Regions from separate parts of the Streptomyces brevispora genome, predicted to be linked through region 2. Evidence: riboswitches for the same ligand, from Rfam matches in the RefSeq annotation. Region 2 holds a riboswitch; each other region holds the start of a gene.

Region 1 (2,258 bases), 2.4 Mb from region 2:
CGCACCGCCTCGCGGTCGCCGTCACCGAGGGCGGCGCACACCCACATCTTGTCGTCCACCGCGCTCAGCCCGGAGACGAGCCCGCCCCCGCCCCGTTTCGCTTCGAGCGAGCCGTCCTCGTTCAGCGCGTACGAGACCGGACCGCGGTTGGACGCGACGAGTACCTGGGCGGCGGGCTGAGGGGCGTGCTCGGAGACCATGTTGCGGAATCTAGCCCGATCCCGAACCGTCCAAACGTGCGTCCGGCCGTGCCCCGGTCACGCCGCGCGGCGCGAGACGTACTCCTCGATCTCGCACATCGGCGGCCGCTCCTCGGTGTCCACCGGGTAGGTGTGCGGAACGAAACCGTGCTCGCCGCGCTCGAACTGGGTCAGCGAGGGGCGGACCAGATGCCCCCGGGAGAGCCGCAGCTGAGCGGTCCGGTAGATGGCCGCCGCCATCCGGCCGAGCGCCTGGCCGTCCTGATGGCGGTGCTTCCGGACGCCGACGTCGACCTGTCCGAGCGCGTCCAGGCCGACCGTGTGCAGGGCGTCGACGAGCAGCCCCAGCTCCACTCCGTAGCCGACCGGGAACGGCAGCCGTTCGAGCAGCGAGCGGCGCACGGCGTACTCGCCGCCCAGCGGCTGGACGAATCCGGCCAGCCGCGGCCAGTGCAGATTGAGCAGCGGCCGCGCCACCAGTTCGGTGACCCGGCCGCCCTGGCCTGCGGTGTCCCCGAAGGGGCGGTCGTACATCGCCTTGACGAACTGCACCGACGGGTCGGTCAGCAGCGGGCCGACGATGCCGGAGACGAAGTCGGCCGAGAAGTCCTTGAGGTCAGCGTCGATGAAGCAGACGATGTCACCGCCGGTCACCAGGAGTGACCGCCAGAGCACCTCGCCCTTGCCGGGGACGGCCGGGAGGCGGGGCAGGATCGCGTCCCGGTGGATCACCCGGGCGCCCGCCCGGCGGGCGATCTCGGCGGTGGCGTCCGTGGAGCCGGAGTCGATCACCACGAGTTCGTCGACCAGCCGGACCTTCTCCATGAGCTCGCGCCGGATCGTTCCGACGATGTCACCGACCGTCGCCGCCTCGTTGAGCGCGGGCAGTACGACACTCACGCTCCCGCGGTGCGGGTCGCCGTCCCTGGCCGCCAGGAGCTGTTCCAGCGGGCGGTCGGCGGCTGACCAGGAACGCCTGGTCAGCCAGCCTTCGACCTCTTCCAGCACGGTCGATACTCCCTGTATGTGATCCATCTCGCGGTTCGGACGTCCATCTCAACAGTCCGATGCTTCGGTTACAGTCTTGAACAACGCAGATGGCCCTGGCATGCCGGGGTCCTTCCGCCCATAAACGCCTGGACCATTGGTCCAGTGCCATAGCGCTCATCCAGAGGGACAGAGGGAACGGCCCGTTGAAGTCCCGGCAACCCTCCCGCCGACCGCGAGGTCAGGTGGGGAAGGTGCCAATTCCGTCTTGTGGCGAAATGCGTCACGAGGAAGATGAGGAGAAAGGGCCTCGCCATCATGGCTGTTGAGACTGTTGCAGCAAACACCGAATCTTCTGTGGACCTTGGTCCCGCCGCGGCGCTTTCCTGCCGCGAATGCGGAGAGCGATTCGAGCTCGGTCCCCTTTTCGCCTGTGCGACCTGTTTCGGGCCGCTCGAAGTGGCGTACGACCTGCCGAGCGGCTCCCCGGACGAGCTGAAGAAGCGCATCGAGGCCGGCCCCGACAACATCTGGCGCTACGCGCCGCTGCTGCCGGTCCCCGCCGATGTCGCGGACAAGCCCAACATCAACCCCGGCTTCACCAAGCTGGTCAAGGCCGACAACCTCGCCCGTGAACTGGGTGTCACCGGCGGCCTGTACGTCAAGGACGACTCGGGCAACCCGACGCACTCCTTCAAGGACCGTGTCGTCGCGATCGCCGTCGAGGCCGCCCGCGCCTTCGGTTTCACCACGCTCTCCTGCTCCTCCACCGGCAACCTCGCCGGTGCGGTGGGCGCCGCCGCCGCCCGCGCCGGCCTGCGGTCCTGTGTGTTCATCCCGCACGACCTGGAGCAGGGCAAGGTCGTCATGGCCGCGGTGTACGGCGGTGAGCTGGTCGGCATCGAGGGCAACTACGACGACGTCAACCGCTTCTGCTCGGAGCTCATCGGCGACCCGCTCGGCGAGGGCTGGGGCTTCGTCAACGTCAACCTGCGCCCGTACTACGGCGAGGGCTCCAAGACGCTCGCGTACGAGATCTGCGAGCAGCTCGGCTGGCGGCTGCCCGACCAG
Region 2 (2,258 bases):
GGCATCACCTTCTGCTTCGCGGTGAAGTTCCACCCCGCCCTGCGGTACGCGGCGAAGGCGCGGGCGGAGCTGGGTGCCCCGACCACCTTCAACATCCTCGGTCCGCTCACCAATCCGGCCCAGGTGCGTTCCCAGGCCATCGGTGTCGCCGATCTGCGGATGGCGCCGATCGTCGCGGGCGTGCTCGCCGAGCGCGGCAACTCCGCGCTGGTCTTCCGCGGCGACGACGGCCTGGACGAGCTGACCACCACCGCGACCTCCCGGGTCTGGGTGGCCCGGGACGGCGTCGTGCGTGAGCAGGCCTTCGACCCGCGCGACGTCGGCCTGGAGCTGGTGCCGGTGGACGCGCTGCGCGGCGCCGACGCCTCGTACAACGCCGATGTGGCCCGCCGGCTGCTGGCAGGCGAGACCGGCCCCGTCCGGGACGCCGTCCTGCTCAACTCGGCGGCGGCGCTCGTGGCGCTGAACCCGGGGGAGGGCACGCTCACCGAGCAGCTCGCCGCCGGTATCGCGAAGGCCGCCGAGTCCATCGACTCCGGGTCCGCGGGGCGGGCGCTGGAGAGATGGGTCAAGGCCAGCAACGCCTGAACGTACGGAGTGTCAAGCAGGGCGCAGTCCAGGTCATGGACTGCGCCTTGCGCGTTCACGCACATATGGCAGGATGCTGGTCAGGTCATGAGTGACAGCGACTACGGCCCCGGCCCGCTGTCCGGCAACCCTCCGTCCGTGGCGGGGTGCCCCGGGTGAAGACCAGGCCGTGGGCAGCGAGGTCTGCGGCAAGCGCGGACCCCTCGACGTCGTGAGACGTCCACCCGTGGGGTCCTGGTCCTCAGGGAGCCTCTGTGAGCAAGCGAATGCGATAGGGCTTTTCGGCCCTCCTCCGCACACCCTCATCTTCCTTCCGTGCTGCCGCGCATCCGCGGGCACGCGGAATTCGCCTGCCTGTTACGGGAGTTCGTCATGTCCGTCTTCACCGCTGCCGCCGACCAGTCCGTTTGTACCCCTCTGCCGGTTCTGGGCAAGGATGTGACGGTTCCGCTCGTGACCGGCGGTGAGGTCACGTACGCCGCGCTGGACTACGCCGCCAGCACTCCGGCCCTGCAGCGGGTGTGGGACGACGTCGCCGCGTACGCGCCGTACTACGGCAGCGTCCACCGGGGCGCCGGCTACCTTTCGCAGCTCTCCACGGACCTCTTCGAGAGCAGCCGCGTCACCGTCGCGGAGTTCCTCGGCTGCCGCGCCGGCGATCAGGTGATCTTCACCCGGTCGACCACCGACTCACTCAACCTGCTGGCCGCCGCGCTCCCCGCCGACTGCCAGGTGTTCGTCTTCGAGACCGAGCACCACGCGTCGCTGCTGCCCTGGCGCGATGCCCGGGTGACCTACCTGAACGCCCCGCGCACCCCCGCCCAGGCCGTCGCCACGCTGGAGCGGGCACTCGCCGACCGCGATCCCCACGGCCCCGCGCTGGTCTGCGTCACCGGCGCCTCCAACGTCACCGGTGAGCTGTGGCCGGTCAAGGAACTCGCCGCCGCCGCGCACGCCCACGGTGCGCGGATCGTGCTGGACGCCGCGCAGCTGGCCCCGCACCACCCCGTCGACATCGCCGAGCTGGACGTCGACTGGGTCGCCTTCTCCGGACACAAGCTGTACGCGCCGTTCGGCTCGGGCGTCCTGGCCGGCCGCTCCGACTGGCTGCGCGACGCCGAGCCCTACCTGGCCGGTGGCGGCGCCTCCCGCAAGGTCGCCCGTCGCGCCGACGGCGCGGTGGACGTCGAGTGGCACACCACCGCCGCCCGCCACGAGGCCGGTTCCCCCAACGTCATCGGGGTCTACTCCATCGCCTCCGCCTGCAGGGCGCTCACCGAGGCCGGGTTCGAGGGCCTGGTCGCCCGGGAGCAGCAGCTGGTCTCCGCGGTCCGTGCCGGACTCGCCGAGGTCCCCGAGGTCAGGGTGCTCTCGCTGTTCGGCGACGACGCCCCGAGGGTCGGCGTCATCTCCTTCGTCGTGGAGGGCTGGAACAGCTCGCACTTCGCCGCGGCGCTCTCCGCCGAGTACGGCATCGGAGTGCGTGACGGACTGTTCTGCGCCCACCCGCTGGTGCGCACCCTGCTCGGCAGCGACCCGCAGGAGGCCGGCGAGTGCGGTGCGCCGGAGGCCGAGCCGGGCGAGCGGTCGCTCAACGCGATCCGGGTCAGTTTCGGTGCCGGTACGCCGGACGAGCACATCGAGCGCTTCGTCCGGGCGGTCAAGGAACT
Region 3 (2,258 bases), 4.9 Mb from region 2:
CGGACCGCCCTCTTCATCACCTACGACGAGAACGACGGCTTCTTCGACCACGTCGTGCCGCCGTTCGTGCCGTCCGGGGCCGCGCAGGGGCTGTCCACCGTGGACACCTCCGCCGACCACTTCCCCGGCGACATCCGGTACCTGGCCGGGCCGTACGGGCTCGGCCAGCGCGTGCCCATGACGGTCGTGTCCCCGTGGAGCACCGGTGGGTTCTCGTGTTCGGAGGTCTTCGACCACACCTCCGTCATCCGGTTCATGGAGCAGCGCTTCGGTGTGCACGAGCCCAACATCTCGCCCTGGCGGCGGGCCGTCTGCGGTGATCTCACCTCCGCCTTCGACTTCCGCAGTACGCACACCGCACCGGTCTCGTTGCCCTCCACGGACGGGTACGCACCGCCCGACGGCGGCCGGCACCCCGACTACGTACCGATACCGCCGGCCTCCGGCAGTGTGCCGACGCAGGAGCCGGGCTCGCGGCCCACCCGGCCACTGCGGTACGCGCCCCTCGTGGACGGGGCCGCCGACCCTGCCTCCGGGAAGTTCCAGCTCACCTTCAGCGGCGGCGCCGCGGCGGGCGCGCAGTTCCTGGTGATGTCCGCGAACCGCACGGACGGGCCCTGGACCTACACCACCGAGGCGGGCAAGTCGCTCTCCGACAAGTGGAACACGGCCTACTCCAAGCAGGTGACCGACCTCACCGTGCACGGTCCGAACGGATTCCTGCGCGCCTTCCGAGGGCCCGGCAAGACGGCAGGGCCCGAGGTGACGGCGCGTCACAACCCCGCGAACGGGGCGCTCGAACTGGCGCTCACCCATGCCGGTGCGGGGACCGTCCAGCTGACCGTGCGCAACGCGGGCGCCTACGGGGGCGAGGTGCAGACATTCGCGGTGCGTGCCGGCGCGACCGTGAAGCACACCGTTGACCTGCGGAGAAGCAACCGCTGGTACGACATCACGGTGGTCGCGGACGCGGACGCCACGTTCCTCCGGAGGTTCGCCGGACACGTCGAGACGGGCGAGCCCGGTACGAGTGACCCGGGCTTCGTCACCGGCTGATCGGGGCGGCGCTCGGAGCAGGGGGTGCGTGGGGGCCGGTCAGGCCCCCACGCACCCCGGTGCGTTAGGGTTTTCGTCGGGTCATGAGTTCCAGCGCGCAGCCCCGGCCGGCTGGACGGCACCCCGCTCCGCTGCGGGTGCTCCGGGTGACGACCTGCCCCGTGCGCGAGGTGCGGGGAACAGCGGACCGGGGTGCAGAGCGCTCGGGGTCCATCGGCCCCGGAAGGCGGGACTCACCATGCTGCGTCATCTCACCGAGAACGGCTCCGTGCGGAGCGACGGCTGCGCCCGGTACGCCGCAGGCCATCAGGTGCACTGGATCCATGCCAAGAAGTGCCGTCAGGAGCCCGGTCAGGCCGTCGAGATCCTGCTGACCGCCGGTGATGTCCGGGACGACGGGTGGGTCGAACTGCGTGCCGCGTTCGACTACGCGGGTGACCTTCCAGGGGTGTGGACGCACGCTCCGGACGTGCTCCGGAAGACGCTCGCCGGTCACCGAGGACATGTGTACTGGCTGTCTCGGTGGCATGCGCTGAAGCTCGTCGACGGCGAGGGCCGGGTCACCGTGCTTGTCAACGTCGCCTTCGACGGCGCGGAGTTGTGCGGTGTCACGGGGGCAGGGCAGCCGTAGGCAGGGCACGAACCCGGGCGGCAGGCGCGGCGGCGGCGGTTGCGGCGGACCGGGCCGGTCGGGGCCGTACTTCGGGATGTTGGCCAATTGAACTGAGATGTCGGCCTGTTGCTTCACTTGGTTTACATATTTGATCGCCGTTGACCGCCGTGGCGTCACTTAAACTCCTTATAGTGACCGTGCGTTGATCATCTGATCGTGACGCGTGAAGTTCCGCCACAGGAGTCAGCAAGATGACGCGCCCACCCTCCGCAGCGCCCTCACCCGTCCCGCCCCCTTCGCCGTGCCCCGCGCACACGGGGCGGGCGGCGGTGCCGCTCAGCGGGCCCTCGTTCCAGACCGAACCGCAGGCCGTCTATCGCGCCATGCGACGTGATCACGGGCCGGTCGTCCCCGTGGAGCTGCTGGGAGGGTTCCCCGCCTGGCTGGTCATCGGGTACCGCGAACTGCATCACGTCACCAGTGACGGCGAGTTGTTCCCGCGTGATGTCGGCCTGTGGAACCAGTGGGAGCACATCCCCGAGGACTGGCCGCTGCTGCCCATGGTCGGGCGGCCCATGCCGTCCATCTA

Evidence for each region. A riboswitch is a leader RNA that binds a small molecule or an ion and turns the genes downstream of it on or off. The one in region 2 is predicted to bind S-adenosylmethionine.
Region 1: another riboswitch for S-adenosylmethionine. It lies ahead of thrC (threonine synthase); the one in region 2 lies ahead of FHX80_RS04920 (aminotransferase class V-fold PLP-dependent enzyme).
Region 3: another riboswitch for S-adenosylmethionine. It lies ahead of FHX80_RS27405 (hypothetical protein); the one in region 2 lies ahead of FHX80_RS04920 (aminotransferase class V-fold PLP-dependent enzyme).

The regions. Positions count from the first base shown of each region.
Region 1 is NZ_VIWW01000001.1:3,487,829-3,490,086, forward strand. Features, by position in the region: gene FHX80_RS16250 (alpha,alpha-trehalose-phosphate synthase (UDP-forming)) at 1-200, opposite strand, end outside; gene FHX80_RS16255 (glucosyl-3-phosphoglycerate synthase) at 258-1,208, opposite strand; SAM riboswitch class I at 1,362-1,488, shown strand; gene thrC (threonine synthase) at 1,506-2,258, shown strand, end outside.
Region 2 is NZ_VIWW01000001.1:1,052,929-1,055,186, reverse strand. Features, by position in the region: gene trpD (anthranilate phosphoribosyltransferase) at 1-588, shown strand, start outside; SAM riboswitch class IV at 672-789, shown strand; gene FHX80_RS04920 (aminotransferase class V-fold PLP-dependent enzyme) at 961-2,258, shown strand, end outside.
Region 3 is NZ_VIWW01000001.1:5,952,450-5,954,707, forward strand. Features, by position in the region: gene FHX80_RS27400 (phosphocholine-specific phospholipase C) at 1-1,056, shown strand, start outside; SAM riboswitch class IV at 1,136-1,245, shown strand; gene FHX80_RS27405 (hypothetical protein) at 1,295-1,687, shown strand; gene FHX80_RS27410 (cytochrome P450) at 1,921-2,258, shown strand, end outside.